3 regions of the Bacillus halotolerans genome follow, and region 1 is predicted to be linked to each of the others. Evidence: riboswitches for the same ligand, from Rfam matches in the RefSeq annotation. Region 1 holds a riboswitch; each other region holds the start of a gene.
The links. A riboswitch is a leader RNA that binds a small molecule or an ion and turns the genes downstream of it on or off. The one in region 1 is predicted to bind S-adenosylmethionine.
Positions count from the first base shown of each region.

Region 2: it holds a riboswitch for S-adenosylmethionine, as region 1 does, so the genes downstream of both, metN (methionine ABC transporter ATP-binding protein MetN) here and DIC78_RS04085 (bifunctional homocysteine S-methyltransferase/methylenetetrahydrofolate reductase) in region 1, are expected to answer to the same signal.
Region 3: it holds a riboswitch for S-adenosylmethionine, as region 1 does, so the genes downstream of both, DIC78_RS11455 (5-methyltetrahydropteroyltriglutamate--homocysteine S-methyltransferase) here and DIC78_RS04085 (bifunctional homocysteine S-methyltransferase/methylenetetrahydrofolate reductase) in region 1, are expected to answer to the same signal.

Region 1 is NZ_CP029364.1:807,741-811,012, reverse strand. It holds gene DIC78_RS04085 (bifunctional homocysteine S-methyltransferase/methylenetetrahydrofolate reductase) at 1-1,736, opposite strand, end outside; SAM riboswitch class I at 1,828-1,946, opposite strand; gene DIC78_RS04080 (YajQ family cyclic di-GMP-binding protein) at 2,055-2,546, opposite strand; partial or broken gene DIC78_RS04075 (CvfB family protein) at 2,645-3,272, shown strand, end outside.
Region 2 is NZ_CP029364.1:2,891,063-2,894,334, reverse strand. It holds gene metP (methionine ABC transporter permease MetP) at 1-369, opposite strand, end outside; gene metN (methionine ABC transporter ATP-binding protein MetN) at 362-1,387, opposite strand; SAM riboswitch class I at 1,493-1,599, opposite strand; gene DIC78_RS14760 (SCP2 sterol-binding domain-containing protein) at 1,714-2,058, opposite strand; gene DIC78_RS14755 (thioredoxin family protein) at 2,166-2,486, opposite strand; gene DIC78_RS14750 (toprim domain-containing protein) at 2,498-2,851, opposite strand; gene DIC78_RS14745 (YusG family protein) at 2,929-3,165, opposite strand; gene gcvH (glycine cleavage system protein GcvH) at 3,221-3,272, opposite strand, start outside.
Region 3 is NZ_CP029364.1:2,241,374-2,244,645, reverse strand. It holds gene pepT (peptidase T) at 1-307, shown strand, start outside; gene DIC78_RS22000 (hypothetical protein) at 415-540, shown strand; partial or broken gene DIC78_RS21870 (hypothetical protein) at 818-1,096, shown strand; partial or broken gene DIC78_RS11460 (LURP-one-related/scramblase family protein) at 1,248-1,391, shown strand; SAM riboswitch class I at 1,458-1,564, shown strand; gene DIC78_RS11455 (5-methyltetrahydropteroyltriglutamate--homocysteine S-methyltransferase) at 1,649-2,782, shown strand; SAM riboswitch class I at 2,851-2,958, shown strand; gene DIC78_RS11450 (5-methyltetrahydropteroyltriglutamate--homocysteine S-methyltransferase) at 3,037-3,272, shown strand, end outside.

The DNA of each region.
Region 1 (3,272 bases):
CCGTTAAACAGCTCGCAGGCAGTATCCAGCAGGGAGCGTGCAATCGCAAGGCCTTCCGCCTTTTGTTTCTCTTTATCTTCGCCGGCGCGCGCCATTTTTTCGCGGATGGAATCGGACAGCTTGATGCCCGGAATTTCGTTATGGATAAACTCAGCGTTCCGGCTGCTTGTCAGCGGCATAACGCCGATATAAATCGGAGTCTTCAAATGCTTTGTTTCATTATGAATATCGACAAGCTGCTGCTCCGAATAGACGGGCTGTGAGATAAAATAATCAGCGCCGCAGTCTATTTTTTTCTCCAGCCGTTTTACGGCTTTATCGAGATGGCGGACGTTTGGATTAAAAGCAGCGGCCACTGAGAAATTGGTTTTCTTTCCGAGCGGTTTTCCGGACAGAGACAGCCCTTCATTGAACTGTTTAATCAGCCTGATTAAATCAAAGGATGTTAAATCATAGACAGACGTTGCACCCGGGAAATCACCGATTTTAGAAGGATCGCCGGTAATCGCCAGCACATCATGCAGCCCTAATGTGTCCAGTCCCATTAAATGTGACTGGAGTCCGATAATGTTTCGGTCCCGGCATGTAATATGGACAAGAGACCGCATATCGAGCTGCTGCTTGACAAGGGCGCCGCAGGCAACATTGCTGATCCGCGGGGTTGCCAGTGAGTTATCGGCGAGCGTCAGGGCATCGATTCCCGCTTCTTTTAATTCGGCAGCGGCGGACAGAAATTTGTCAAAGCTCAATTTCTTCGGCGGGTCCAGCTCAACAATAATTGAGCGCTTTTCCGCAGCGATTTCATTTAATCCCGGCTCTGTCCGTTCGTGCTGAACGGTCACCAATTCCTTTGCCCGAACCTTTACATGCTTTTCCGTAACAGGGGCGAGTCCGCCCACAGCCTCTGCCATAGCCCGGATGTGGTTTGGCGTGGTGCCGCAGCAGCCGCCGATAATCCGCGCGCCTTGCTTGCGGAACTCAGCTGCGCTGTTTTGAAAATACTTGTCGTCAGTTTCATATACAAGCCGGCCTTCTTCGAGTGAGGGGAGGCTGCTGTTCGGGTAGACAGATAAAAACACGTCATCAAAAATCGGCACTTCACTGAGCGCTTCAATCATGTGGTAAGGGCCGAGCCGGCAGTTAATGCCGACGATATCGGCACCGAGATCCGCAACCGAGCGCAGCGCATCAGAAAGCGGCGTTCCATCCTGAAGTACGCCTTGCTCATGCATGGATACATTCAGCATAATCGGAAGATCGGTTTCTTTTCGGGCGATTTTCAGCACTTCACGGGCTTCTTCCAAATCATAATACGTTTCTAACAGCAAACCGTCTGGCTCTTCATGCAGCAGTAAATACAGCTGTTCGCGAAAGCTTCGTTTGATTTCGTCAAGGCTGTACGCATTTTTGTTAAACGTGCGGATGCCGCCCATCGTCCCGAGCACATACGCATCGCCGGCGGAAGCCCGCGCGATTTTTACTGCCTCCTGATTCATTTTTTTGATGTCATCTTCAAGGCCGTGTCTCGATAATTTAATATAGTTCGCTCCGTACGTATTGGTCTGAATGATGTTTGCTCCCGCTTCGACATAGGCTTTATGTATACGCTGAATTTCCTCAGGTTTTGAAAGATTGAGCTCCTCAAAGCACCTGTCTATTCCGAAGGAGTAAAGCAGCGTGCCCATTGCGCCGTCACCGATTAACACCTGTTTCTTTAAATCTTCTAAAAGTCCCATTGTCTGCCTCCTTTATTCACATTCAGCAAGGAAAAAAAGAGAAATAAAAAAAGTCCTCTTAAGAAGAAGACTTTGTCAGTGATATTGTCTCTTCTTATCTTCCAAGCTGTTCGAGCTTGCTGGATTTAGCACCTTGGTCATGGCAAATGCGCCATTACACCGGTTGCTGAAGCTTCGTCGGGCCAGTCCCTCTGCTTCTCTTGATAAGAACGGATATGAAATTTTACATGTTCAGGAGCTGCCAAGAGATGCCTGGCATTTTCCCTTTCTCCAAATTTACCGAAAATAAAGACAATAATCAATAGGAATCAGAAAAATTTATCTGAAATTTATAAATTGAACGTCAATTGGCAGATCAGCACCTCGAACTGCTGCGATAACCTGCTGAAGATCATCCTTGTTTTTTCCGGTGACACGTACTTGATCATCCTGTACCTGAGATTTCACTTTCAGTCCGGAGTTTTTGATGATGGTATTGATTTTTTTGGCGTTGTCTTTGTCAATCCCTTGAACGAGCTTTGCACGCTGGCGCACGGTGCCGCCGGACGCATTCTCAATTTTGGCGTAATCAATATTTTTTGTCGGCACGCTGCGCTTAATCAATTTGCTGACAAGCACATCCTTGAGCTGGCTTAATTTAAATTCGTCATCGGAAACAAGAACAAGCTCTTCTTTATCTAATGAAATGTCGCTTTTGCTCCCTTTGAAGTCATAGCGTGTGCTGATTTCCTTCAGTGCGATTTGAATCGCGTTTTGCACTTCAGGGAGTTCCACCTTGGATACAATATCAAATGAACTTTCTTTTGCCATATGAAAACCTCCATAACATTTAACTTATGTGTTGATTATAGTAGAATAAAGAGAAACTTCCAACAGAACAAAGAATCAATTTGTGATGATTGGAAAAAATGTTAACAAGATCCGCAGTGAAATAAGCGGGAAGAGGAAGGACGATAGCATGAGACCAGGGCAGCAATTAACCTTGAGTATAGATCACGAAACGGACTTCGGTTACTTTTTAACCGATGGAGAAGATACGATTCTCTTACATAACAGTGAAGTGACAGAGGATATAGAAGACAGAGATGAGGTAGAGGTCTTTATATACGTTGACCAGCAGGAACGGCTTGCAGCAACGATGAAAATTCCGGTCATCAGCGCTGATGAGTACGGTTGGGTAGAAGTGGTGGACACGGTAGAGGATATGGGCGTATTCGTCGATGTCGGCCTTTCGAAAGACGCGCTTGTCGCAACAGAGCATCTGCCGCCGTATGAAGATGTCTGGCCGCAAAAAGGGGATAAGCTCTACTGTATGCTGAAGGTGACAAATCGGGGGCGCATGTTTGCCAAACCCGCACCGGAGGATATCATCAGCGAGCTGTTTACGGACGCTTCAGACGATCTGATGAATAAAGAGCTGACCGGAACGGTGTACAGGCTGATCGCTTCAGGATCGTTCATCATTACGGATGACGGAATCCGCGGTTTTATTCATTCATCAGAAAGAAAAGAAGAGCCTAGACTCGGCTCAAGAGT
Region 2 (3,272 bases), 2.1 Mb from region 1:
GCCTTTATCCACCTCGCGCAGCGCAATTTCAGCAAGCCGCGCGTAAAACGGGGCTGAGCCGATGACTAACGCCGGAAGTGCCGCGTTCGGCCCTAAGATGGTGCCGACTAAAAACTTCGTAAAACCTAGTAATAAAATAATTAAAATGAGGAACGGAATAGACCTGAATACATTGACAATGGCCGCAATCACAGTGTTGACCGCTTTGTTCTGCCAGAGGCTCCCTTTGCTTGTGAGAAAGAGCAGCAGACCGAGGATCACCCCGATGACAAAGGCAAAAACCAAAGAGATCAGCGTCATATAAAGCGTCTCGTATGTCGCGTTCCATAATTCAGTTACATCAACGTTCGGGAAGTATTTTTCAAACATTCGTGATCACCTCTGCTTTCACCTGTTTGTCATTAATAAACCGGATCACGTTTTGCACTTCTTCCTCGTCACCGTCAATATGGATGAACAATGAACCGTATGCTCCGTCCTTCGTCTGCGAGATTTTCCCTTGCAGAATATTGACACTGACATTGAAGTTTCTGATCATCTCTGTAATCAGAGGCTGTTCAGCCGCTTCGCCGACAAATGTGAGCTGAACCGTTGTTCCTGACGCTTTTTCGTCAAGAAGATGCTGAAGCGTTTCTTTTGTTTCTTCAGGCTCAGTCACCTGCTGGACAAATCGTTTTGTCATTTCTTCCTTCGGATTCTTGAAGACATCGAGAACTTCTCCTTCTTCAACAACCTTTCCGTTTTCCATGACAGCGACTCTGTTGCAGATTTTGCGGATGACATGCATTTCGTGTGTGATCAGCACAATCGTCAAACCGAGTCTTTCATTAATATCGGACAAAAGATCCAAGATTGAATCAGTTGTTTGCGGATCTAAAGCTGATGTCGCTTCATCACAAAGGAGAACCTTCGGATTGTTTGCGAGCGCTCTGGCGATTCCGACCCGCTGCTTTTGTCCTCCGCTCAGCTGGGATGGGTAAGATTTTTCTTTTCCTTCTAAACCTACCAGTTTAATCAGTTCATTGGCACGCTTGATCCGCTCGCTTTTTTTCACCCCGGCAATTTCTAAAGGAAACAGGATGTTATCTCTGACAGTTCGCGACCAGAGCAAATTGAAATGCTGGAAAATCATACTGATTTCATGGCGTGCTTTTCTTAAATTGCGTCCGTTTACTTCATTAATCTTTGTTCCCGCCACTTCCACGATTCCTGAGCTCGGTTTCTCAAGTCCGTTCAGCAGACGGATTAAGGAACTTTTACCAGCTCCGCTATATCCTATAATTCCAAAAATCTCACCTTTTTTTATGGAAAGCGAGACATTTTGGACAGCATTGACATCTCCATGTTTCGACTTATACACTTTTGAAACATCCTGAAGATTGATCAAAGCGATCACCTGCCTTAACACTATTCTAAGAAATCTTCCGGTTTTTTCTGCAAAAGAAAAGCCTTTCTGCATACTTGAGCAGAAAGGCTTATATAAAACGCCTTTCTCTCATCTTTCAAAGCTGAACGCTTCGTGTGAATTGGCACCATTTCAACAGTGTTGATGGTTGCCGGGCTTCATAGGGCACTTCCCTCCACCTCTCTTGATAAGAGAAATATATAGTCTTTTTCGTCCGGAAATTCTTAATGTAGAATAGCATGGCGAATGATAAAATGTCAATAAAATAAATGATGTCAACTTTTACTATTATAATAATTTACTATTTTTCAATTCTTTAGAATCCTCTGAAAAAAACCATTAGTCAGCCACAGAATGGCTTCCAGCTTTAACAGCGCTCTGAATGAACCCTTTACCTTTAGGCTTCCGCTCTGGATCAGGTGCTGAAGGGAAATGTCTCCATGCAAAAGATCAATGATTTCTGTTTGGTTTCCATAAAAGGTCAGGTTGGACGTGTGGGGCGGAGAAATCTTTTTCATTTCCCCTTGTTCGTTTATTGAGACGGTTAAGGCTTCTGTTTCTCCTTGGAAGGTAATGAGCAATGTTGAAGTGTTCAAAAGGGGTTTTAAAAACAGATGCTGGTAATCATCTTCTAAAACTTCCGCTTTCTCCATTTGTACAACCTCCTATTTGTTGGTCATACATACACATTTCTCTCCTCAGCGCAAGAACCCCTTTATAAAACGAACGACAATTTCATTGGAATGCGCCGAGAAAAATGTCATAAATGAGATGCAGAAGATGATTTTTGTTTGATCAGCTCATATAAGTAAGAAACGGAATGAAACGCATACCCTCTTTCAATTACTTTCCCGCCCTTAAACAGCAGAAAACAAGGGACGCTTTCAATTTGATATGCTTTAGCAAACGCCGGTGAATAGTTGAGATTATTTTTATAGAAGGCGACAGACGGAAGCATTTCTTCGACGACTGTCAGCATTTTGCTTGCCAGCTGGCAGGTCCCGCAAAACGGAGTATATAAATATAGGAGATACACATCATCAGTAATGTGTTCAAGTTCTTGTTCTTGGAGTTCTTTCATACTATAACACCTCAGGTCTTTCTTTCAAGAAAAATCGTATGGACATTCAGATTTGCGCTCAGCAATACAGATGCTATATGGTGTCTGGGCGCCGCCGCGACTTCCTTATAGGCTTTGTCGATATGTATATGGAAGGCTTCATTAAATTCCCTTTTCAGCTGTTTTCTCAATTTCTCGCCCGATTCATCGGCATCAACCAAAATATAGACGTCCTTCTCGTAAAGCTCGTCAGCCAATTCCTCCAGCTTCAGCTGGCTGATTGTTCCGTTTGTGCAGATAATGCGCACTGGCTCATTCAGGACGCTTTCAATCTTTTCTTTATCTGATTTCCCTTCAACAATCAAGACTTTTTCCAGCTCGTCCATGTTCATCTGCTTCACCTGCCGCGTCAAATTTGAAACGTTCAGATTGTAAAAGAAGGCAGTGAAATTCACCGCCAACATTAACACCAGCCGCTTTCGTAGTCACAATCCACATATTTCTGATCGTCTCCTGAAACCACGTCGGCTGTCTTATAAAACTTTTCATTTTCATAGGTAAAACCGGACTTAAGCTCATATTCATTCATGCCTGTCATTTGGCCGATCATCTCATCTTCATGATATAACGAGAGCCGGCCATTTTGAAAGCGGCCTGTCACATCATTGGTGACATCGAGCTTTTGTTTGCTGAAAGCCATATTGGACACCTCCCATAGCGTTAGCGTATCCAATTGCCTGCTCAGCTATCCGGTTTTAGTCTTGCTGTGTCATCTCTTCGTATTGCTCTGCTGTCATTAGTTTTTCA
Region 3 (3,272 bases), 1.4 Mb from region 1:
ACAAAATCGCATTCAGCTTGATATGAACGATCAATACTACAACATGAGAGAAAAAATTGAGCCTGTCATCGAAATTGTCAACATTGCCAAACAAGCGATGGAAAACCTCGGCATCGAACCGAAAATCTCTCCGATCCGCGGCGGCACGGACGGTTCGCAGCTTTCCTATATGGGACTCCCAACGCCGAACATCTTTACCGGCGGGGAAAACTTCCACGGCAAATTTGAATACATCTCAGCCGACAACATGGTCAAAGCCGTAAATGTCATCGTTGAGATTGCAAAGCTGTTTGAAGAACAGGCGTAAGCTGAGAAACCAGTCCAAAAAAGGACTGGTTTTTTTGCGTGAAAATGAAACATTTTAAAAGCTCTGTCCGTAAAACAACTATCAACGGATGAGGAGGAAATGCAAAGATGAAGAACACAATTGCCGCAAAAAGCCTGTTCAAAAAATGGATGATTTCCCGCCCGCTCAAAATGCAAACAAAACGATCAAACCCATTTAAAAAAATAAGAAGAATGTTTAAACGCTTTTTCTGACCCTTCGCCGGACTCCCCTCAAATCAGCCAACCATTCCAATTTTCCGCCCAAATGCTCCGTAATTTGGGTTTTTTGTGTTCAATTCCTCAAAATAGGGTATACATCAAACAAAGAAGAACACATTATCCATATATAGTTAATTTGAATTACGGAAATTTAGGTTAAAAGTTATATAAAGGAATTCATTTTAACGTCGATAGTAACTATAGAACCAATCAAAAGGAAAAACACCGGCTTAATGCAAGACTATTTTCAGGTCATCGGAGAAAAGGATTTTTGAGGGATACGCATTTATTATTAGTTGATTTAGAATTTTTTGAATACTTTTAGACGTTTTATCCGTACAATAGAGAATACCAAAACTTTTTTTGGGAGGTATGTAAAATGATCCTATTTATTATCATCGCATTATGTGGCTATCTTCTCTTTTCATTCAGCAAAGACAATAGACGAAAACCGCAAAAGACAAGCCCTCTTCCTGCACCCGTTCCTCATCATAATAACCTAATCGACCTTGACGCCATCCGCCAAAAACGCCGGATGCATCTTTCCTAAGACATACCATATAAAATGAAAAGGCTGCAGATACATGCAGCCTTTTCGTTATTCCTGGAACCTATCCAAACAAAAGGAGACTTCAGTAATGATCGAATGATTGATGAAACAACGGATCTTTTCGTTTAAAGATGCTTTTCACATTTACAGCCAGAATGTGCGGATGTCTATCAGCAAAAAGCGGCTCAGCTGGGGTGATACGTATCGCCTCCAGATTGGAATGCTGATTTGCACAGCCATCGCGATTGTGCTGGATATGGTATTGTATGACGGTGAAGATAAGTCAATTTTCTAAAAAACTGTTGACAATTCATGCAAAAATACTAATATTAAGATAATTGAAAATCCAATAAGAAGATTTACCTTATCAAGAGAGGTGGAGGGACTGGCCCTATGATACCCGGCAACCGCTGTTTTACACAGAATGGTGCTAAATCCTTAAGAACATCGCGTTCTTGCAGATGAGGCAGAGATTTGATCGTTCAAGCTCTTCCTTACACAAAGGAAGAGCTTTTTTCATGCAGCAAACATTTTAGAAAAGAGGCGAATGATATGGCTCAACAAGTAAACCTTGCAGCACAGAAATCAGAAAAACAAAAGAAAGCCCCTTTCCGCGCCGATCATGTCGGCAGTTTATTACGATCCACCCCAGTAAAAGAGGCGCGGCAAAAACAAGCGGCCGGCGAGATCACGGCAGAACAGCTTCGTGATATTGAAAATAAAGAAATCACCCGCATTGTCGAAAAGCAAAAGGAAATCGGCCTAAACGTTGTAACCGACGGAGAGTTCCGCCGTTCGTGGTGGCATTACGATTTCCTGGAAGGGCTCGACGGAGTGGAACCGTTCATCCCGGCTGAAGGAATTCAGTTCCATAACGCGAAAACAAAAGCCCGCAGCATTAAGGTGACGGGAAAACTGGATTTCACCAGCCATCCGGCGCTTGCCGATTATCAATTTTTACACAGCATTGCCGGAGATGCGACAGCAAAACTGACAATTCCAAGTCCGAATATGCTGTTTTTCGGTGAAAAAGCTGATCAAGGCGTATATCCCGATCAGGAGGAATATTTTCATGATCTGGCCCAGGCGTACAAAAAAGCGATTAACGCTTTCTATGATGCGGGCTGCCGCTATCTTCAGCTCGATGATACGTCATGGTCTCTCTTCTTTGAAGAAAAAGGCAGAGAGGTTGTCCGAGCCCTCGGCGGTGATCCGGAAACATTGCCTGCGTTGTTTGCCAAAACGATTAACGATGCAGTGGCGGACCGTCCTGACGACTTAACGGTCACGATGCACATTTGCCGCGGCAACTTCCGTTCAACTTGGGCGGCATCTGGAGGCTACGACGCTGTAGCGGAAACGATTCTTGACGGTTTAGACCTTGACGGCTTGTTCCTGGAATACGATGATGACCGCTCCGGAAACTTTGACCCGCTTCGTTTTGTCAAACGCAAGGATCTGCAGATTGTCTTAGGCTTGATTACATCCAAATACGGAGAACTTGAGGACCCAGAGGATGTCAAACGCCGAATCAGCGAAGCTGCGCGCTTTGTCAGCTTAGATCAGCTTTGCTTGAGCCCGCAGTGCGGTTTCGCTTCAACAGAAGAAGGAAACCTTTTGACTGAGGAGCAGCAGTGGGCGAAGCTCCGTCATGTGGTCGACATTGCCAATGATGTGTGGAAATAATCTATCATTGACAGAAAAGAGAAATGTGTGAATAATAGATACTATCAGAAAATTTCATAAAAAGGTTTTCCTTATCAAGAGAGGTGGAGGGACTGGCCCTGCGATACCCGGCAACCGCTGTTTAACAGAATGGTGCTAAATCCTTTAGAGCAGATTTTTGCTCTAGAAGATAAGGTTGAGATTGTTCACGCAAGCTCTTCCTTATCCAAAGGAAGAGCTTTTTTATATTCGAATGGAAAGAAGGAATGAACAACATGTCACAGCAAACAACACCCGCAGAACAAAAACAATCGCTTCAGAGAAAAAAAACGCCGTTTCGCGCGGATCAAGTCGGAAGCCTGCTGAGATCTGAGCCCGTCAAAAAAGCGCGGCGGCAAAAGGCGGCCGGCGAAATCACTGCCGAACAGCTTCGCCAGATTGAAAACGATGAAATCATCCGCATTGTGGAAAAACAAAAAGAAACCGGCCTGAACGTCGTGACAGACGGGGA